3 regions of the Thiocapsa bogorovii genome follow, and region 2 is predicted to be linked to each of the others. Evidence: predicted binding sites of a transcription regulator. Region 2 holds the regulator's gene; each other region holds the start of a gene.

Region 1 (7,289 bases), 470 kb from region 2:
AGCCTGCCGCGACCTCGTCCAGGCGCAAGAGCGGGCGCGGCAGACTCTCGGCCGGAGCAAACTCGAATCGAAAGGGCGAGTCGACATGCGCCGGCGCGATCAGCTCCATGCGCTCGAGCGCCTTGAGTCGGCTTTGCGCTTGACGTGCCTTGGTGGCTTTGGCCCGGAAGCGCTCGACGAAGCTGCGCATGTGCGCGATCTCGCGCTGTTGGCGCTCGCTCGCGGCTTGCTGTTGGGCGAGCCGCTCGGCGCGTTGACGTTCGAAGGCGGAGTAGTTTCCAGCGTAGAGCGTCAGCTGCTGGCGGTCGAGATGCAGGATGTGCCCGGTGACGGCGTCGAGGAAGTCGCGGTCGTGCGAGATCAAGAGCAGCGTTCCCGGATACGCCTTCAACCAGCCTTCGAGCCAGATGACGGCGTCGAGGTCCAGGTGGTTGGTCGGCTCGTCGAGCAGCAGGAGGTCCGAGCGGCACATGAGGGTACGCGCCAAGGCGAGACGCATGCGCCAACCGCCCGAGTAACTGTTGACTGCACGGCGCTCGTCGCCGGGAGCGAAGCCGAGCCCGTGCAGAAGTCTCGCCGCCCGGCTTTCCGCACCGTAGGCGTCGATCGCCTCCAGGCGTCCCAACAGCTCCCCCTGACGCAGTCCATCGCCGGCCGCCTCGGCGCGCGCCAGCTCGGCCTGGATCCGGCGTAGCTCCGCGTCGCCGTCGAGTACGAAATCGATCGCCGCACCCTCGCTGTCCGGGGTGTGCTGGGCGACATGGGCGACCTCCCAGCCGGCCGGGATCGTGGCTTGGCCGGCATCGGCGTGGAGCTCCCCGAGTAACAGTGCGAAGAGGCTCGATTTTCCGCAACCGTTGTAGCCGACCAGGCCGACTTTTTGACCCGGATAGACGGTGACATCGGCCCCCTCGATCAAGAGGTGCGGGCCGCGGCGCAGGCTGAGTGTTTGGAGCTGGAGCATGGTCTCGAGTCTAAACCGCGCCCAGCGCGGTACGTGATGTTTTTGGGTGGGGTCGGCCCCGGTAGACATGAGAATAGTCGGGGCTGGCGCGGTTTAAAGCTTTGAAAAAATTTAGAATATTAAACCGCGTCTCCAGCAAGGGTGGTGACGTCCTCAAGGCCGAATACATGATGACAATGACGCATGTCGCTCTGGACGCGGTTTAGGTGGGTGCCGGATTGCCGCGGTCGAGCCGACGGTAACCGATTGCTTCGCCGAGATGTCGCTGCTCGATCCGCGCGAGTCCATCGAGATCCGCGATCGTCCGAGCCACTTTCAGGATCCGGTGGTAGGCGCGCGCCGAAAGGGCCAGGCGGGTGATCGCCTGCTGGATCATGTGTTGGCCGTCGGGTTCCAGGGCGCAGTCGCGCTCGATCTCGGCGGGTCCGAGGGCATGATTGGCCTTGCCCGCGCGCGCGATCTGGCGGGTCCGTGCACCATCCACTCGGCTGCGCACGAGCGCTGTCGTCTCCCGCGTCTCCGAGGCGGATTCGCCAAGCCGAGAAAGGTCCAGTCTCGGGACCTCGACGTGCATGTCGATCCGGTCGAGCAGCGGCCCGGAGATGCGTCCCCGATAGCGTCCGACCTGGTCAAGTGTGCAACGGCAGCGCCCGCTGTTGTCGCCGAGATAGCCGCATGGACAGGGATTCATCGCGGCGATCAGCTGGAATCGCGCTGGAAAGCGTGCTTGTCGTGCCGCCCGCGAGATGTCGATATGTCCGGACTCCAGGGGCTCGCGCAAGACCTCCAGGACCTTGCGGTCGAATTCGGGCAACTCGTCGAGGAACAAGACCCCTTGATGCGCGAGCGAGATCTCGCCCGGCCGCGGGTTGCTGCCGCCGCCCACCAGCGCGACGCCCGATGCCGTGTGGTGCGGCGAGCGAAACGGGCGCTCGCGCCAGCGCGCCGGGTCGAACAGGTCGCGGTCGCTCACCGAGCGGATCGCCGCCGCCTCCAGCGCTTCGTCCTCGCTCAGCGGCGGCAATAGTCCGGGGAGGCGGTTCGCCAACATCGACTTTCCGGTGCCGGGCGGGCCGATCAAGAGGAGGCTGTGGCCACCCGCGGCGGCGATCTCCAGAGCCCGTTTCGCATGCTCCTGACCCCTGACCTCCGCGAGGTCGGGATAGACGGGCTCGACGAAAATCCGTTCGCTCGCCTCGAAGGTCGGCAGCACACGCGCACCGTTGAGATGCTCGCAAACCTCCATGAGATGCCGCGCCGGTCGGATGTCGAGCCCTGAAACCAGCGACGCCTCGGCCGCATTCTCGGCCGGCAGGATCAGCTCGCGGCCCGCCTCGCGTGCCGCCACGGCGACGGGCAAGACGCCGTTGACGGGTCGCAGGGCTCCCGAGAGTGCCAGCTCCCCGATCCATTCGTACTGCTCGAGCCGCTCGGTAGCGATCTGTCCGGAGGCGCCGAGGATGCCGAGCGCGATGGGAAGGTCGAAGCGCCCGCCCTCTTTCGGCAGATCAGCGGGTGCCAGGTTGATGGTGACCCGGCCCATCGGAAACTGGAATCGGCCGTTCAGTAGTGCGCCGCGCACCCGGTCCTTACTCTCTTTGACCGCCATTTCCGGCAAGCCGACCATCGAAAGGTAGGGCAGCCCTCCTGAAAGATGGACCTCGACCGTTACTGCGGGGGCATGGATACCGACCCGCGCACGGCTGTGCAGGATGCAGAGGGCCACGAGCGTGCTTGCTCTCGGGAGGTCAATCCACCTCTATACGTGCCGATGGGTGCGCGCGCTCCAGCTCTGCAATGCGTGCTTCGAGCGCAGCCAGTTTCTCGCGGGTGCGCGCCAGGACGGCCGATTGGACGTCGAACTCCTCGCGGGTGACCAGGTCGAGCTTGTCGAGTCCGGACTCGAGCGACGCTCGGAGATTGCGGCCGATGTCTTCCTGCAACATCTGAATGCCTTTCGGCATCGCCGATGCGAGGCGCTGGGCGAGATCGTCGAGCTGTTTAGGATCCAGCATGGGGTTTACTCCTGACTTGCGGCCTTAGGTTGGCATGTGGGTCCGGCGTGGACGCGGGGATACTCGGATCGATCCCGCAACGACTTCAGCGTCGCGAGAGGCGCGGCAACTCAACTGCCCGCCATTATATACCGAGCGCACGGGGGTTATCGCCGCATTGACTGGATCCGTCAGGTGACTTTGCGCACGTCACGCAAGGTCATGGCGGCCTTGACGATCGCTTTGGTTCGATGGCTCGCGGCCCGGTGAAGGCCCCTGCGATCCACGAACATCGCGCGGGCCGCCTCCGAGCGCTGCTCAACTGCCGGGACCAGGTTGAACGCCCCGCGCGCGCCGGTCGGTGTTGCGCCTCCTTGTCCTCATGACCGCTATGCGGCACCGGCAACTCGTCCCGACGCCTGCGGGACGCCCCCTGTTTCGGAAAAACCAACGAGCGCTCGGTAAACGGGCCGGCTCAAGGGGAAAGTGAGTCGACGGTCGGTTGACGCTCACATCGCCGCACCCTTCTGGTGCGCTCGGTTCTTCGAGGCATCCGCTCATGCCTTGGTTTGGTGCGGTTTAAAGTTGCGCGCTTGCAACATGATGCTGAAACGCCTCTTGCTTGGGGCGCGATTGCCTAATGGCACGCTATCTGCTTATTTCGACATCACAACGTCACAACCGGCGCGGTCACTCGGGCACCAGCCGGTCTCTTCTAACCTCGACTAGCAAGCCCGCATCATCGAGAGGCACACAGCAATGACAACACGACGCATCGGAACCGCTTTCGCGCTTGGGGCGCTCGCCGTGAGCGCGGGCGCTTTCCAGAACGCCGCGGCCGACGAGACGCATAACTTCAGCGCCAATATCGGCGTCGTCAGCAACTACTTCTTCCGTGGCCTGACTCAGACCGACAACGGCCCGGCTGTTCAGGGCGGGATCGATTACGAGCACAGCAGCGGCTTCTACGCGGGTACCTGGGCCTCAAACGTCGATTTCGGAAGCAGCGTCGATTACGAAGTCGATTTCGAGGGCCAAACATTCGATGTCACGACCTCTGATTCGCCCGGGTACGAGCTCGATGGCTACTTGGGTTTCAGCAAATCCATCAACGACGATTTTAGCTTCGACGTCAACGCCATCTATTACGCCTATCCCGACGGCAAGGATCTCGATTTCGCGGAAATCGGCGGCAGTGCGACTTGGAAATGGTTGACGGCCGGTCTGGCCTACACGGTCTATGGTCAGGCCGACGACGCGCCCGGCGTGCCTTCCAGTGAAGCGCTCTTCGTCGAAGGTGACTGGTATTACTACGCCAGTCTCGATTTCGCACTGCCCTATGATTTCGGTCTCGGGCTTCGCGGCGGCTATTATGATTTCGATTACAACGACGGCGGCAACGACTACGGCCATTGGGGTGTGACCATCAGTCGCGAAGCCGGCGATTTCGGCACCTTCAGCTTGAATTACGACCAAGTCGGACGCGATACCTATAACGACGATCCGCAGTTCTGGGTCGGCTGGTTGAAGGAATTCTGAAGCACCCCGCCTCGCACTCGCGATTCCAATCCCTCGGCCAAGGGTTAGCCCTTGGCCTCTACAGGAGCTAAATTGCAATGAAATTGGTTGCAGCCATTATCAAGCCGTTCAAGCTGGACGACGTCCGCGAGGCACTCGGAGACATCGGCGTATCCGGTATCACTGTCATCGAGGTCAAGGGGTTCGGTCGCCAGAAAGGACACACGGAACTGTACCGCGGTGCCGAATATGTCGTGGATTTCCTCCCCAAGATCAAGGTGGAGATCGCGGTGGACGATTCGATGGTCGAGAAGGTGATCGAGGCCATCAGCAGTGCGGCGCGCACCGGCAAGATCGGCGACGGAAAGATCTTCGTTTTCGACCTGCAGCAGGTCATCCGCATTCGCACCGGCGAGACCGGATCGGACGCACTCTAGTCGTCGCCGAGAGGATCGCAACGATGTACACACTGGAACCGCGACGACTGGCCGTACCGGCTTTGGCGGCTCTCTGGCTGCTGATGCCTGCACTGGCGAAGGCCGAGGAGCTGCCTGTTTTGAACAGCGGCGATACGGCCTGGATGCTGACGGCGACGGCACTTGTTCTCTTCATGACCATCCCGGGTTTGGCGCTTTTTTACGGCGGTTTGGTGCGCGCCAAGAACGTCCTTTCGGTATTGATGCAGTGTTTCGCTATCGCTGCACTCATGACGATTCTCTGGGTTCTCTACGGCTATAGCCTCGCCTTTTCAACGCAGGGCATGGAGTCGGGTGTTCTCAACATCAACACCTTCATCGGTGGATTGGATAAGGTCCTACTCGGCGGGGTGACACGCGAGAGCCTCACGGCGGCCATTCCCGAGACTGTCTTTGCCACCTTTCAGATGACCTTCGCCATCATTACCCCGGCTCTCATCGTCGGCGCCTTCGCGGAACGCATGAAATTCTCCGCCTTGCTCTGGTTCATGGGGCTTTGGTTCACCGTCGTCTATCTGCCGATTGCTCATATGGTTTGGGGCGGCGACGGGGCTCTGATGTGGGACTGGGGCGTTCTGGACTTCGCAGGCGGCACCGTGGTGCACATCAATGCGGGGGTCGCGGGTCTCGTCACCGCATTGGTCTTGGGGAAGCGCAGGGGCTATCCGCATACGGCCATGCCTCCGCATAATCTGGGCTACACCCTGATGGGCGCCTCGATGCTCTGGGTGGGGTGGTTCGGCTTCAATGCCGGTAGCGCCGTCGCCGCGAACGAAAGTGCCGGAATGGCGATGCTGGTGACTCAGGTCGCGACGGCGGCGGCCGCGCTCGCGTGGATGTTCTCCGAGTGGGTGTCGCACGGCAAGCCGAGCGTTCTCGGTATCGCTACCGGCGCGGTCGCCGGGCTCGTTGCGATCACGCCCGCGTCCGGAACGGCCGGTCCGCTTGGCGCGCTCGCCATCGGCCTTGCCTCCGGCATCGTTTGTTTCCTGGCTTCGACCAAGCTCAAGCGCGCGTTGGGCTATGACGACTCGCTCGACGTCTTCGGCGTGCATGCGGTCGGCGGTATCGTTGGCGCGATCTTGACCGGCGTGTTCGTCTCGGCCGCGCTCGGCGGTGCGGGTCTCGCCGAGGGCATGAGTATGCTCGGGCAGGTATGGATCCAAACCAAAGGAGTTCTGTTCACCTTGGTTTACACCGTGATCCTGACCTACATCATCCTCAAGCTGGTCGATCTGCTCATCGGGCTACGTGTCACCGAAGAGCAGGAAACCGAAGGTCTCGATCTTTCTCAGCACGGCGAGCGCGGTTACATCCTTTAAACCGCTTACCGAGGCGGATTCCTCCGCCTCGGTGCCTGCCTCGCCTCGAACCTCTTTGGAGATTCTCTCGTGGAAGAAATTACTCAATTGAGCTACGCGCTCGATACCTTTTACTTTCTCATCTCCGGCGCATTGGTCATGTGGATGGCCGCCGGCTTTGCGATGCTCGAGGCGGGTATGGTCCGCGCCAAGAACACCGCTGAAATTTTGACCAAAAATATCGCGCTTTTCGCGATCGCCTCGGTGATGTACATGCTGGTGGGATACGGGATCATGTATCCGGCCGACGGCAACGGCTTCATCCCCGCAATCGACTGGAGCTTCATGTTCGGCGGCGACAACAGCGTCGCGGAGGTCATGGGCAGCGACGGGGAGACCTACTACTCCTCGATGGCGGACTTCTTCTTCCAGGTTGTCTTTGTGGCCACAGCCATGTCGATCGTCTCGGGCGCCGTAGCCGAGCGGATGAAGCTCTGGGCCTTCCTGCTCTTCGCGGTCGTGATGACCGGATTCATCTACCCGATGCAAGGCTATTGGAAGTGGGGCGGGGGGTTCCTCGATGAGCTCGGATTCCTCGACTTTGCAGGCTCCGGCATCGTCCATTTGGCTGGCGCCTCGGCGGCGCTCGCAGGCGTTCTCCTCTTGGGTGCGCGGAAAGGCAAGTACGGCAAAGACGGATCGATCAACGCCATCCCGGGTGCGAATATGCCGATCGCGACGCTCGGCACCTTCATCCTCTGGCTTGGCTGGTTCGGCTTCAACGGCGGGTCGCAGCTGGTCATCTCGAACATCGAGGACGCCAATGCGGTCGCGGCGGTCTTTGTCAACACCAACATGTCAGCGGCCGGCGGCACCATCTTCGGTTTGATCACGGCTCGGCTGTTGTTCGGCAAGGCCGATCTTACGATGGCCCTCAACGGCGCTCTCGCCGGGTTGGTCGCGATCACGGCCGAGCCGCTCACGCCCTCGCCCTTGCTCGCGACGATGATCGGAGCGATCGGCGGAGTGATCGTCG
Region 2 (7,289 bases):
CGGCGGGGAGCGGCGCCGCCTGGAGATCGCACGCGCGCTCGCGGTCGACCCCCTGGTGATGCTGCTCGACGAACCCTTCGCCGGGGTCGACCCGATTGCCGTCGGAGACATCAAGGCTATCGTTTCGCATCTGCGCGATCGCGGGATCGGCGTACTGATCACCGACCACAACGTGCGCGAGACGCTCGATATCTGCGACCGCGGTTACATCATCAGCTCGGGGTGCGTCATCGCGGCAGGCACCCCCGCCCAGCTCTTGGCCGATCAACAAGTGCGCGACGTCTACCTGGGCGCAGATTTCTCCATGTGAGCGCAAGCCCGCCACTTCACCGGCACGCGCATCCGTTGGATGCTCTTTCCGAGATGTTGGGTGTAAGATGGCCGGCATGCCTCGGCTGATGACGCCTTCACCGGACTCAAACGGCTGGAATCGAGCAGAATTGGCCATGGCCGCTACCTGATCGAACACATCGAAAAGCGCATCCGCGATCCATGAAGCAATCCATCCAGCTTCGGCTCGGCCAACACCTGACCATGACGCCTCAGTTGCAGCAGGCGATCCGTCTGTTGCAGCTCTCGACACTGGAGCTCCAGAAGGAGATTCAGGAGGCGCTGGACACCAACCTCATGTTGGAGGAGGGCGACGAAGCGGACCGATTCAACGTCGGCGAGCAGCCGCAAACGGGCACCATCCAGAGCGAGGATATCGAAACACCGCGCCTGGCGGTCGAGCAAACCGTCGACCGCGAGATCCACGCCGAATCCAACGAGATGCCCGACGAGCTGCCCGTCGACACGCTCTGGACCGATGTCTTCGACTCCTATCTGCCGAGCACGTCGCACGGATCCGACGACGGCTCGGACTACGATCCCTTTGCCCAACAGAGTCGCCCTCAGACCCTGCTCGACCACCTCGCTTGGCAGCTCAACCTCTGCAGGCTGAGCGAGCGCGACAATATGATCGCCCAAGCGGTTATCGATTCGATCGACGCCGACGGCTATCTGCGCATCGATATCGACGAGCTGCTCCTGACCGTCGACCATCCCGAGATCAGCGCAGAGGAGGTCGAGGCGGTTGTTCACCGCATTCAATCCTTCGACCCCCCGGGCGTGGGTGCGCGCAATCTCCCCGAGTGCCTGCTGATTCAACTGAGCCAGCTGCCTGCCCAAACGCCTTGGCGAAACGCTGCGATGGCGATCTGCCGCGACGGGTTCGAGTATCTGGCGAAGCGCGACGTCGCTTCCCTGGTCCGTCAGCTGAAGGAATCCGAGGAAGCCGTTGCCGGAGCGCTGGCCCTGATCCGACGTCTCAATCCGCGACCCGGAAGCCTGATCGCCGGCGCACCGGCCCAGTATGTCGTTCCCGATATCTTCGTGCGCAAACGCGAGGGCCGATGGTCGGTCGAGCTCAATCCCGAGTCAATGCCTAAACTCAGAGTGAACGCCGAGTATGCGCGCCTGATCCGGCGCGCCGATCAAAGCGCGGACGGCGTCACCTTGAAGAGCCATTTGCAGGAGGCACGCTGGTTCATCAAGAGCCTGGCCAGCCGCAACGACACGGTGCTGCGCGTCGGGGCGAAGATCGTCGAGATGCAGCAGGAGTTCTTCGAGCACGGAGACGAGGCGATGAGACCGATGGTTCTGCGCGATGTCGCCGAGGCTTTGGAGCTTCACGAGTCGACCGTATCGCGAGTGACGACACAGAAATACATGCACACGCCGCGGGGAACCTTTGAATTCAAGTATTTCTTTTCCTCGCACGTCAACACCGCTTCTGGCGGGGAATGCTCGTCGACCGCGATCCGTGCCCTAATCCGCAAGCTGATCGCCGGCGAGTCCGCGAGAAAGCCCATGAGCGACAGCAAGATCGCACAAGAACTCGCCGATCAGGGGATCAATGTCGCGCGGCGAACCGTCGCCAAGTACCGCGAGGCCATGGGGGTTCCACCCTCAAACGAGCGCAAGCGCCTGGATTAGCAGGCACTTTGAACAATAAGGAGTCAGCAGATGCAGATCAATTTGACGGGTCATCACATTGACGTCACCGACGCGCTGAAGGGCTACGTCGACACGAAGTTCGAGCGGCTTGCGCGGCACTTCGACCACGTCATCAACGCGCACGTCATTCTCAGCGTCGAGAAGCTCGCCCAAAAGGCCGAAGCGACACTGCATATCAACGGCAACAAGCTCTTCGCCGACTCGGTCCATGAGGACATGTACGCTGCGATCGACGGTTTGATCGACAAGCTCGATCGCCAAGTGCTTCGCCACAAGGAGAAAAAGAACGATCATCGCGCTACGAGCCCGAAGATCAGCGAGGGCGAAGAACCCGATCAGATCTGATGCACCAGGCGTCGCGAAGGCGCCTCCGAGACCCCCGATGGGCGCTCTTGCCCGTCGGAGGCATGATACGAACGGGATCGGTGAGGGTTGGCAGGCGGAATCGCCGACCCCGTCCAGACATCCGAGGATTCTCAGGATCCATGATCACATATTCTCGCCCGCCATCGCTGCGCGGGCCCCGTTTCAAGAGCCAGCCGAAGCGCCCGTTACCCGCGGCGCACGGGAGCCGATACCGATGCTCAGCCCGGAACTGATCAACGAGGCCCGAATCGGTCAGGGGCTTGAGATTTCCAGCAAGAAGCGCTTGCTCGAGACCCTTGCCGAGCTGCTCGCCAACGACCATCCGCGCTTGAGTACGGAGAACGTCTTCGAGCGCCTCCTCGAGCGCGAACGCCTCGGCAGCACCGGTCTCGGACACGGCGTGGCCCTGCCTCACGCGAGGATCAAAGAGGTCTCGCAGGTGATCGGGGCTTTCGTACAAACGACTCGGGGGGTCGATTACGACGCCGCCGACGGCGAGCCGGTCGATCTGGCCTTCGCGCTCTTGGTTCCGGAGACGGCGACCGAGGAGCACCTCCAACTGCTCGCCTATCTGGCAGGCCGCTTCAGCGAGTCCGCAACGCGGTCGCAACTGCGCGACGCCGACTCGCCCGCGGCGATTCTGGACCTTTTGAAGGCCACCTAGCGGTCAAGCCGGGCCGCCAGCGATGATCGAAAGCCTTCAATCTCTGATCGCTCAGACCGGACCCCGGCTGAAGCTGCGCTGGATCACGCCGGAGCCGACGGCCGCGCGTCCGCTGCGCGGCGACGATCCCGGAACCACCCGGCAGTCGCTCATCGGCTCACTGAACTGCATCCACCCCAATCGGCTGCAGGTGATCGGCAATGCCGAGCTGATCTATCTGGCGCACCTGGGCCGGACCGCCTTCGGCGAGACCGTGGAGAAGCTCTTCGGGGATCATCCGACCGCCGTCATCTTCTCCGACGGTATCGAACCGGAGCCCGCCTTCCGCGAGGCCGCCGAGCAGACACGCACGCCGCTCATCGGCTCCTCCCTGGGCGACGAAGAGCTGATCAACCACCTTCGCTACTTCCTGACCCATGCGCTCGCCGAGCGCCGCACGGTGCACGGCGTCTTCATCGAGGTCTTGGGCATGGGCGTCCTCTTGGTCGGTGATCCGGCCGTCGGCAAGAGCGAGCTGGCACTCGACCTGATCTCGCGCGGCCACCGGCTCATCGCCGACGACGCGCCGCGTTTCGCGCGCATCGCCCCGGAGACCTTGGAGGGGACCTGTCCCGAAGCCCTGCGCGATTTTCTCGAGGTTCGCGGTCTGGGGATCCTCAACATCCGCGCCATGTTCGGCGAGGGCGCCGTCGTGCGCAGCAAGACGCTGAACCTCATTATCGATCTCCAGCCGCTCGACCAGCAGCAGTTGGAGTGCATCGATCGACTCAGCGGCAGCCTCTCGGTACGCAACATTCTCGGGGTCGCCGTCCCCAAGATCACGATGCCGGTTGCGCCTGGCCGCAACCTGGCGATCTTGGTCGAGGCGGCCGTGCGACACCAGATACTGCGCATTCGCGGCTACGATGCCGGTGTCGACTTCGTCGACCGCCAGGCGCGCGCCATCAGTATCGATCGACCCGACCCGCCGAGATCACCGTTATGACCGGACCACCCGCAGAGGAGCACGGGCGCGAACGCGCACAGTCCGTCGGCAAGCCGATGAGGCTGGTCATCCTCAGCGGCCTGTCCGGCTCGGGAAAAAGCGTCGCGCTTCACACCCTGGAGGACGTGGGTTTCTACTGCATCGACAACCTGCCGCTCTTCTTGCTGCAGGATCTCGCTCTCGGACTGCACGAGGGGCTCGACGATGCCTTCACGATGACTGCGGTCGGGATCGACGTGCGGACCAGTCCGGGCAGCGGTCCCGAGGAGCTCCGACACCTTCCCGAGCTGGTTCGCTCGGCACGCGAGCGCGGTATCGGCTGCGACGTCCTCTTCCTCGACGCACAGACCGAAACCCTGATCAAGCGCTTCAGCGAGACCCGTCGCAAGCACCCCTTGACCGGCGGGGACCGCTCGTTGCCGGAGGCGATTGCGCTCGAGCGTCGCCTCCTCGAGCCGATTCGCAGCTGCGCGGATATTCGCATCGACACGACCCAGACCAACGTCCATGAGCTGCGCGATCTCGTGCGCAGCCGCTTGGTCGGCGGCGACTCCCCGAAGGCATCCATCCTGCTTCAGTCCTTCGGCTTCAAGCACGGTGTCCCCCACGATGTGGACTTCGTCTTCGACCTGCGCAGCTTGCCCAATCCGCATTGGCAACCCGAGCTGCGCCGCTTGACCGGACGCGATCGGCCCGTCATCGAGTTCCTCGATTCCGCCGAGGCGTTTTGCAGGATGCGCACCGACATCCAGGGGTTCTTCGACCGCTGGATCCCCAGCTTCGAAACGGACGGGCGCAGCTATCTGACGATCGCGATCGGGTGTACGGGCGGGCAGCACCGCTCGGTCTACATGACCGAATCCCTGCGGCATCATTTCGAGTCCGAGGGTCATCAGGTCATGGTGCGGCATCGGGAGCTACCTTGAGCGTCGGTCTACTCATGATCACCCATCAGCCGTTCGGCGCGGACCTGCTTCGGGTCGCGGCGGCAATCTTAGGCGGACCTCCGCCGGGGATCGAGGCGATGGAGGTCGTCAACGACGTGCCCTGCGAGATCTTGGCGGCGCAAGCCGCCGAGCGCTTGGATCGACTGGACGCGGGCGAGGGCGTCCTAATCCTGACGGATCTCTACGGCTCGACGCCGGCGAATGTCGCGGTATCGCTCCTTGGGATCCATGAGCGGCTCAGAGTGATTGCAGGACTAAATCTGCCCATGTTGTTGCGCGCTCTGACCTACGCCTCGCTCGACCTGGATACCGTCGCCGAGAAGGCGCTGCAGGGCGGGCGCGACGGTGTCGTGCTCTGCTCGCGACGAGACGACCGCACATGATTCGCAAAGAGATCGAGATCCTCAACAAGCTGGGTCTGCATGCCCGTGCGGCGGCCAAGCTCGTGCAATGCGCCGGACGCTTTGCCAGTCACGTCGAGATCGAGCGGCGCGGTCAGAGCGTCAACGGCAAGAGCATTATGGGCGTGATGATGCTGGCTGCGAGCCAGGGGACACGAATCACGGTCGAAGCGTCGGGCGAGGACGAGGATGCCGCCATGGCGGCGATCGAGGCGCTGATCGGCGAGCGCTTCGGAGAGTCCGAATGACCACCTCCTTTCAGGGGATCGGTATCTCGACGAGCCGCTCCCTGGCACTTGGACCGGCCTTCGTGGACGGGCGCGGCGGCCGAAGCGTCTCGCAGTCCTCGATCGCGGCCGACGAGGTCGCCGCCGAGATCGAGCGTCTCGACTTGGCCGTCACGGCAGCGCGCCAGGCCTTGAAGGCTGTGCGCAACCAGATCCCGCGCCACACGCCGTTGAACATCGCCGAGTTCATCGACACTCACTTGTTGATGCTCGAGGATGCCGCCCTGGTCGACGAGGTGCGCCGCATCGTTTCCGACGAGCTCTGCAATGCCGAGTGGGCGTTGCAACGCCAACGCGACACGTTGGTCGCGATTTTCAACGAGATGGACGATCCCTATCTGCGTACGCGCCGCGACGATGTCGAGCATGTCGTACAGCAGATTCAGACCTTCCTGCAGGGCGCAATCGAGCAGAGCGAGCCCTCGGCCCAGGATCTGGACGGTCGCGTCGTGGTGGCGCGCGACCTGACGCCCGCGGATGCGATCCTCCTGCACCATCGCGGTGCAGTCGCATTCGTGACCGAATTCGGCGGGCCCATGTCCCACACGGCCATTCTGGCGCGCAGTCTCGGGGTGCCCGCCGTGATGGGCATCCACAACATCACCCGCTACCTGCGCCAAGGCGAGCTCATCCTGGTGGACGGCGAGACCGGTACGGTCCTTGCCGATGCCGACCCACTCACCCTAACCTTTTTCCGCGGCCGGCTGCGCGCGGCAGAGGCCCGTCAGTTGCGTTTGCGCGGGCTGGTCGGACGCGCCTCCGTCACGCGCGACGGGGTCGACATCGATCTCCTCGCGAATCTCGAGCTTCCCGAAGACGTCGAGCTCGCGACTGCCAACGGAGCCAGCGGGGTCGGACTCTATCGCACCGAGTTCCTCTATATGAATCGCCGCGATCTCCCCGACGAGGAGGAGCATCTGGCGAACTATGCAGAGATCGTCGCAGGGCTCGGCGGGATCCCGGTGACCATTCGCACGTTGGACCTAGGGGTCGAAAAGCGCATCGAGACGGCCTCGGATCCGGGGCCCGGGGTCTCGAACCCCGCGCTCGGACTGCGCGCAATCCGCCTGTGCCTGAAGGAGCCCGACCTTTTTCGCCCGCAATTGCGGGCGATCCTGCGCGCCGCAGCGATCGGCCCGGTGCGGCTGATGTTGCCCCTCGTATCGAACGTCCATGAAGTGGATACGGTTCTCGCGCTGATCCGACAAATCAAGACTCAGCTCGACCGTGACGGGCTCGATTACGACCCGAACCTTCCGATCGGCGCCATGATCGAGGTGCCCGCCGCGGCCCTCTGCGCTCGAGCACTGGCCCGGCGTCTGGATTTTCTCTCGATCGGGACCAACGACCTCATCCAGTACACGCTTGCGATCGACCGACTCGACGACGGCGTCAACTATCTGTTCGATCCCACCCATCCGGCCATCTTGCGGTTGGTGCGCATGACCATCGAGGCCGCGCGCGACCTGAACCGACCGGTCAGCATGTGCGGCGAGATGGCCGGCGATCCACGCTTCACCCGACTCCTTCTGGGAATCGGGCTACGTGAATTCAGCATGCAGCCGGGCGCCATCCTGGACGTCAAAGAGGTCGTGCTGCAGGCCGACACACGCGATCTGAAGCGCCGCACCGCCGCGCTTT
Region 3 (7,289 bases), 560 kb from region 2:
ATCGCCGGCCAGCCGAACTGCCAGAATCCGAAGAGCGTCGCCGGCAAGAGGGCCAGCATCACCAAACTCATGGTGCGCTGGATGCTGGTGCGGGCGTGGGCGAAGGGGCCGGCGCTCGAGGCCGGGGTCTCGATCTGCATGTTAGGCCTCCGCTCTTATGGTCGGCGGCTCGGCTGCCGCCCCGGATGTCGCGATCGCGGCATCGGTCTCGGCTGTCTCGGCGGCCTTCTTCGCCGCAGCCTCGCGCTTGCGTTTCGCCATCGCCTCACGCTTGGCCTGCTTCATCGCCTCCATCCGGGCGGTGCGTTGCTCGGCCAGCCGCTTGGTCTCGGTCATCTTCTGCTTGGCGCGTCCGCGCGCGGCCATCTCGCCCTTGGCATAGTTGAAGTACTGCACCAGCGGGATATGGGCCGGGCAGACGTAGGCGCAGGATCCGCAACCGATGCAATCCATCAGTCCGAGGCTCACGGCACCTTCCAGATCGCCTGCACGGGTATGGGCAGCCATGTCGAGCGGTACCAGTCCGCAGGGACACGCCTGCACGCAGGTCGCACAACGAATACAGGGCATGGGCTCATGCCGGGTGACCTCGGCGGTCGTGAGTGCCAGCACGCCGTTACTGCCCTTGACCATGGGAACGCGCGTGCTCGGGAGCGGTTGGCCCATCATGGGACCGCCGCTGATAAGCTGCGCCGGCTGTTCCGCGAAGCCGCCGCAGTGCTCAAGCAGATCCTGCACTCGCGCTCCGAGAGGCACGCGCAGGTTGCGCGGCCGCGAAACGGCCCCGCCGCTGACGGTCACCACACGCGAGACCAGCGGCCGACCCCAGCGCAGCGCCTCGTGGACCGCGAAGGCGGTGGCGCCGTTGTGCACGACCACACCGATATCTGCGGTCAGTCCGCGCGCCGGTGTCTCGCGCCCGGTCAGCGACTGCACCAGATGCTTTTCGGACCCCATCGGGTAACGCGTCGGCAAGCGGGCGATGCGGATCCGCGGATCCGCCGAGGCGGCCAGCGCCATCGCGGCCTGCGCCTCGGGCTTGTTGTTCTCGATGGCGACGATGATCCGGTCGACCCCCAAGGCGTGCGCCATAATTCTGACCCCGTCGATGACCTCCTCGGCATGCTCGCGCATGAGCCGGTCGTCGCAGGTCAGATACGGCTCGCATTCAGCCCCGTTGATCACGAGGGTATGCAGGCGGTAGCGGGTACGCAGATTCAGCTTCACCGCGGACGGGAAGGTCGCGCCCCCCATTCCGACGATGCCGGCTGCTGCGACACGCGCAGCAATCTCCTCCGGCGCAAGCGCAAAGGGATCGGGAACGCCTTGAATCTCGTCCGACCAACGATCCTCGCCGTCGGGCTTCAGGGTCACGGTCCGCACCGAAAGCCCGGAGGCGTGATGCGCCGGGTAGCTCCCGACCCCCATCACCCGCCCCGAGGTGGGCGCATGCACCGGCGCCGATATGGCGCCCTGGCTGAGTGCGAGCAGCTCGCCCTTGGCCACCTGCTGACCGCGGCGCACGGCCGGCTTGGCAGGCGCACCGATATGCTGCTGCAGCGGGATGTGCAGCAACGCCGGCATCGGCAGGTCCTCGATCGCCTGCCCGGCCGCGAGGTGCTTATTGTCTTGCGGATGCACGCCGCCGCGGATCTTGAAGAGTTTCATCGTCGGGTCCTTCTTGCCTCTGCGTCTCGATCTTTAGGGCGTTGCGCGGGGGGTGCCTCCTGACTCCCGCCATCAGCCAAAACCGAAGCTGGTGGCCCGCCTAATGGCGCCAGCGCGCTCGGCTTCGGCCAATACCAGGTCTGCAGGGTCGGCGTGACCGGGCGCATCTCGATGCACTCGGTCGGGCAGACGTCGAAGCACAGCTCGCACCCGGTACAGGCGTCGGCGAAGACGCTGTGGATCATGTTGTTGGCCCCCATGATCGCGTCCGTCGGGCAGCGCTTGAAGCATTTGCAGCAGCCGATGCAGAGGTTCTCGTGGATGTGTGCGATCGCCGGCGCTTTGTCGGCAACTCCGGAGAGGTCGACGCTGACCCCGAGCACACCCGCGAGCTCCTCCGCCAGGGCACGTCCGCCCGGCGGACAGATGGTCACCGAGGCCGCGCCCGAGGCGATCGCCTCCGCTGCCGGCGCGCATCCGGGATAGCCGCATTGACCGCACTGCGAGCCGGGCAGCAGCTCCACGACCCGATCGGCGAGCGGATTCCCCTCGACCTTCAGATAGCGTGCGGCGAGGCCCAGGAGCCAACCCAAAATCAGGCCGAGTGTCGTGAGGCTAAAGATCGCGGCTATCATCGTGTTCCGATCTCGTTTAAGAATCCGTCATGTTGGTTGTGCCCTTCTAGGCGGCCAAGGAACTGCTGGTCCGCTGCCCTCCGAAACCCGACCCGAACCCCGTCGGCATCCGTCTCGAAAATCGTCACACCCGTGCAGCGCACCCCTTCATCGATCTCTCGCCCTCCGGAACGCGTCCCGCCATGGCCGCTGACCGGACAAGAGTTCGAGCGCTTCACCGATCCTTGCCTGTCGCGCCGACCGCGTTCCGCAGTTTCATGCCAGCCCGGCGAATCCCATGAAGGCCAGCGAAAGGAGCCCGGCTGCGATAAAGGCGATCGGTGTCCCGGTGAAGGCTGCCGGGACCTGCGCCAGAGCCAGTCGCTCGCGCATGCCGGCGAACAGCAGCATCACCAAGGTGAACCCAAGGGCCGAGCCGAACCCGTAGAGGACGCTTTCGAGGAATCCATGCGCCTCTTGGACATTCAGCAAGGCCACGCCCAGCACGGCGCAGTTCGTGGTAATGAGGGGGAGGAAGATCCCCAAGACCTGGTAGAGGGCGGGCGAAAGCTTGCGCACCGCCATCTCGGTAAATTGCACGACCGCGGCAATCACCAGGATGAAGGTCAGGATGCGGAGGAAACCGATATCCAGTGGCTGAAGCACAAACCATTCGAGCAGCCAGCTCGCAACCGCGGCCAAGGTCAGCACAAAGGTGGTGGCCAGACCCATCCCCAAGGCGGAGTCGAGCTTGTTCGACACCCCCATGAAGGGACAGAGCCCCAGGAATTTGACCAGCACGACGTTGTTGACCAACGCCGTGCCGAGAATCAGCATCACATACTCGCCCATCGGTGGAACGCCCTTGCGTCGCGACCTTGATGCCATAGCAGCAGCAAATGCGGTGCCAGCAACCGAGTGCGACGCGCGCACCGGATCGATCGGCGCCCTTCCAGATGGCGCTGGAGACCGAAATCGTCGCTTCATCAATCGATTGACCTCGCCTGGGGAGCGTGCGGCGCGGAACAGCCGGCATCCCGCCGGCGCGTCCGTCTCGCTCCTCGGCGTCATCCCTCCGGAGCCGGGCTGTCGCGGTGACAACAGAGATCACGGTTGCAGTTGCATCGAAATGTCGTAAAACTGACAGGGGTATCGACAGGGGCGCCTCCGACTGAGAGCGTTGGGCCGACGACATGCGCTGCGCTGTCCGAGCGGACTCGGGGTCGTCATGTGCCACACGCGCAGCTGTCATTTATGGCATTATAATTGCTTTAACTTTAGCCCACGTACAGGATTCAGGAGAGCGCCGTGCCGGTCCGAGAAGCCCCGGACACCGTCCAGCAGGTCGTCATCAACGCGCTCGGCGAGTTTCTGGCCTCGCCGCCGGACGGGACCCCGATCGAGGTTGTCGAGGCGCTGACCCTGATGGGCGGCAATGCGTTGGATCCGCTGCCTCCCCGCCTCTTCTTCGAAGCGGTCGAGCAGTCGCCCGTGGCTATCTCCATCACGGACCATAGAGCGGCGATCCTCTATGCGAATCGTGCCTTCGAAACCTTGACCGGTTACAGCCGCGAGGAGGTTTTGGGACAGAACGAGTCGATCCTCTCGAGCAACGCGACCCCCCCCAGCGTCTACCAACAGCTGTGGCAAACCATCCAGCGCAAGGAGACTTGGACGGGCACTCTGGTCAACCGCACCAAGGCGGGCCGCGACTATCTAGCCGAGTTGATCATCTCCCCGGTCCTAGACCGCGAAGGGGATCTTCAGTACTTCCTCGGGATGCATCGGGACGCGACCAAGGTCCACGAGCTCGAGGGGGCGCTGCGTCAACAGAAGGCGCGCATCGAGACGGTCCTGGATGCGGCCCCGGTGATCGTGGTCCTGCTCGACAGCAAGGGCCGGATCATCCTGGACAATCAAGAGTACAAAAAGCTGTTCGGGGATCTGCGCGGCAAGGAGCCGGCCGATGTTCTGCGCGCGGCGGTCAGCGAGCAGCTCGGCGTGGATGCCTTCGCCGCCTGTTTGGATGGGCGAGGCTTCAAGGATGTCGAGGTCGCCATCGAGATCCCGGGCTCGATGGGGCCGCGCTGGTTCGCCTGCTCGGGGACCCCGGTCGAGGAGACGGACGCCAGCGCTCGGACCTATTTCGGCCGACAGGTCCCCGGCGACCGGCGTTTGCTGCTCCTCGCGAGCGAGGTCACGGCGCGGAGGCGCGAGATCGAGCGCGCCCATCTGGAAAACCTACGCGCCAGGCTCGCCGAGCAGCAGTTGATGCACGGGATGCGCGAGGCCCTCGCCGCGGCCATCTATCAGATCCAGGTTCCGCTCAACGTCATCAACGCCGCCGCGGCCATGGTCCGCGGCGGTGCCGGCAACGTCGACACGCTCGCCGGGATGCTCGACCAGATCAGCGTCTCGGGGGCCAAGGCACTCGCGACGCTGACCTCGGCGCTGCCCGAGGAGCCGCGCGAGGCCGGGGTCATGGTCAACGTCAACGAGCTCCTGCGCCAGGTCCTGGAGCTAGAGACCGACCGGCTCTTGGCCACGGGGATCGTGGTCGATTGGCGCCCGGCGCATGTTCTGCCCGAGCTGCCGGGCCACAAGAATCAACTGCGCGCCTTGTTCAAGCACCTGCTCGACAATGCCATTCAGGCGCTCTGCGAAACCAACCGCGCACACCGCGAGCTGCGCCTGACGACCCGCCGGGTCGACGAAGCCGTCGAGGTCGAGATCGAAGACAACGGCCCGGGGATCCCGACCGAAGACCGTTACAAGGTGTTCGAGCCCTTCTACATCGGCTGGCGCAACCGCCGCGGCAAGGCCGGTATGGGTCTTGCGCTCAGTCAAGAGATCGTGAATGCCCACGGAGGCAGTATCGAGGTCGACCCGAAGATGACCGATGGCTGTCGGATTCGCCTGTCACTGACTGCTGTCCCCGACGACGACTGAGCTTGCACGGACCCTCATGAACGCCGACTTCCCCGTCCCCGGCAGCGCCGAGCAGGCCTGCCGGTTGGATCTGCTCGAATCCCAACTCAGCGCACTGTTCGAGGTGAGCTCGGTGCTCAGCCGTTCCCTCGATCTGCGCCAGACCCTGCGCGAGGTGCTCGGCGTGCTGCACGAGCGCGGCCGCCTTCGACACGGGATGGTCAGTCTCCTGAGCGAGGATCGCGGCGAGCTCTTGATCAGCGCGCTCCATACCGACGACCAGAACGCCGCAGACCGCATCGCCTATCGGCCCGGCGAGGGCATCATCGGCAGCATCCTCTCGCGTAATCGTCCCTGGATCCTGCCGCGCATCGGCGACGAGCCCCGCTTCCTCGATCGACTCAGCCTCTATGACCCGGACCTCCCCTTCATCGGCGTACCGATCCGACTCGGCGAAGGAGGTGCGATCGGTGTCTTCGCGGCGCAGCCCCCCTTCGCCGACGGACTGCTCGAGGAACGGGCGCGCTTTCTGGAGATGGTCGCCAATCTGATCGGCCAGGCGGTCCGTCTCGCCCGGACCGTCGAGGCCGAGCAGCAAGCCTTGCGCGAGGAGCGCGACAAGCTCCGTCGCGAGGTCAAAGGCACCCACGGCTTCGACAGCATCATCGGCCATACGGACGCCATGCGCCTGGTCTTCGATCAGGTGCGCCAAGTCGCGAAATGGAACACCACCGTCCTGATACGGGGCGAATCAGGCACCGGCAAGGAGTTGATCGCCGACGCCATCCATTACAACTCGCCACGCGCACGCGCCGCCTTCGTCAAACTCAACTGCGCCGCCCTGCCGGACAATCTGCTGGAATCCGAGCTCTTCGGCCACGAGAAGGGCGCCTTCACCGGCGCGATCAGCCAGCGCAAGGGCCGTTTCGAACAAGCCGACGGCGGCACGCTCTTTCTCGACGAGATCGGCGAGATCACCCCGGCCTTTCAGGCCAAGTTGCTGCGCGTCTTGCAGGAAGGCGAGTTCGAGCGGGTCGGCGGCGGGCGCACGCTCAAGGTGGACGTGCGGGTCATCGCCGCCACCAATCGCGACCTCGAGGCCGAGGTGCGGGCCGGCGACTTCCGCGAGGATCTTTACTACCGCTTGAACGTCATGCCGATTCGCATGCCCGCTCTTCGCGAGCGCATCGAGGACATCCCCGACCTCGCCCGCTTTCTCGTGGAAAAGGTCTCGCGCATGCAGGGACGCGAGCTCTCGATTACCGACAGTGCACTGCGCATCCTGATGCGTCACGACTGGCCCGGCAATGTCCGCGAGCTCGAGAACTGCATGGAGCGCGCCGCGGTCATGAGCGAGCAGGGGATCATCGACCGCGACGTGATCGAGCTGACGGGCTTGAACGTGGCTGCGCTCGCGAGCGAGCCGCTTCCGAGCACGCCCGCGAAGACCTCCACGATCGATTTCAACGACCCCGATATCGACGAGCGCGAGCGCGTCATCGCCGCGCTGGAAGAGGCCGGCTGGGTCCAGGCCAAGGCCGCGCGACTGCTCAACATGACACCGCGCCAGATCGCCTACCGGATTCAGACGCTGAACATCAAGATGCGGCAGTTTTAGGCCCCCGGCATCGTTCTGGCTTCTCGATCCGCGAGCCGGGTCACTCCAGCTTGAGGCCGAACGGAAAAGACACGGGCGAGTTCCGGGTATCCTCCTTCGCCTGGTCAGCGATTCGACTCTCTCTTCGATATTGAGAGCATCCCTCTCACAATCGCTTGTGGGTGCGTCTGAAAGCGGAGTGTTCAGAATTGTTTCACGAGCTCTGCCAGCATCCGCATGTCGGCGAGGAACCACCCAATCGCCGCGACGATCAAGCCGTCTCTGAGACTTGTCCGCCAGGTTCTTCCGCTCTTGCGGGGCGACCCGTAGCCAAGTCCGAAGAGCAGCGCCACAAGGCTGAGCTCGCTGAGTTGGAATGCAGCACCGAGGCTGAGCAAGCCGGCCGCCGCAGCCACGAAGAACAGCGTGGTCCACAACCACAGCATCAGCGCCGTGATGTTCGCTGGGCTCAATAACAATTC

Evidence for each region. The regulator sigma-54, encoded in region 2, starts transcription at its own class of promoters, with help from an activator protein. The targets are predictions, from matches to a motif close to TGGCANGNTNCNTGCTT.
Region 1: the regulator sigma-54 is predicted to act here: its motif matches at 3,600-3,616, upstream of LT988_RS11925 (TorF family putative porin).
Region 3: the regulator sigma-54 is predicted to act here: its motif matches at 3,176-3,192, upstream of rsxA (electron transport complex subunit RsxA).

Annotation. Positions count from the first base shown of each region.
Region 1 covers NZ_CP089309.1:2,629,050-2,636,338, reverse strand. The annotation lists gene LT988_RS11940 (ATP-binding cassette domain-containing protein) at 1-964, opposite strand, end outside; gene LT988_RS11935 (YifB family Mg chelatase-like AAA ATPase) at 1,167-2,690, opposite strand; gene ubiK (ubiquinone biosynthesis accessory factor UbiK) at 2,713-2,979, opposite strand; gene LT988_RS11925 (TorF family putative porin) at 3,718-4,497, shown strand; gene LT988_RS11920 (P-II family nitrogen regulator) at 4,575-4,913, shown strand; gene LT988_RS11915 (ammonium transporter) at 4,937-6,274, shown strand; gene LT988_RS11910 (ammonium transporter) at 6,344-7,289, shown strand, end outside.
Region 2 covers NZ_CP089309.1:3,097,519-3,104,807, forward strand. The annotation lists gene lptB (LPS export ABC transporter ATP-binding protein) at 1-310, shown strand, start outside; gene LT988_RS14015 (RNA polymerase factor sigma-54) at 493-1,977, shown strand; gene hpf (ribosome hibernation-promoting factor, HPF/YfiA family) at 2,008-2,343, shown strand; gene LT988_RS14025 (PTS sugar transporter subunit IIA) at 2,579-3,028, shown strand; gene hprK (HPr(Ser) kinase/phosphatase) at 3,051-4,013, shown strand; gene rapZ (RNase adapter RapZ) at 4,070-4,939, shown strand; gene LT988_RS14040 (PTS sugar transporter subunit IIA) at 4,936-5,343, shown strand; gene LT988_RS14045 (HPr family phosphocarrier protein) at 5,340-5,609, shown strand; gene ptsP (phosphoenolpyruvate--protein phosphotransferase) at 5,606-7,289, shown strand, end outside.
Region 3 covers NZ_CP089309.1:2,535,895-2,543,183, forward strand. The annotation lists gene LT988_RS11505 (RnfABCDGE type electron transport complex subunit D) at 1-140, opposite strand, end outside; gene rsxC (electron transport complex subunit RsxC) at 142-1,668, opposite strand; partial or broken gene rsxB (electron transport complex subunit RsxB) at 1,776-2,303, opposite strand; gene rsxA (electron transport complex subunit RsxA) at 2,559-3,134, opposite strand; gene nifL (nitrogen fixation negative regulator NifL) at 3,591-5,231, shown strand; gene nifA (nif-specific transcriptional activator NifA) at 5,248-6,828, shown strand; gene LT988_RS11535 (hypothetical protein) at 7,011-7,289, opposite strand, start outside.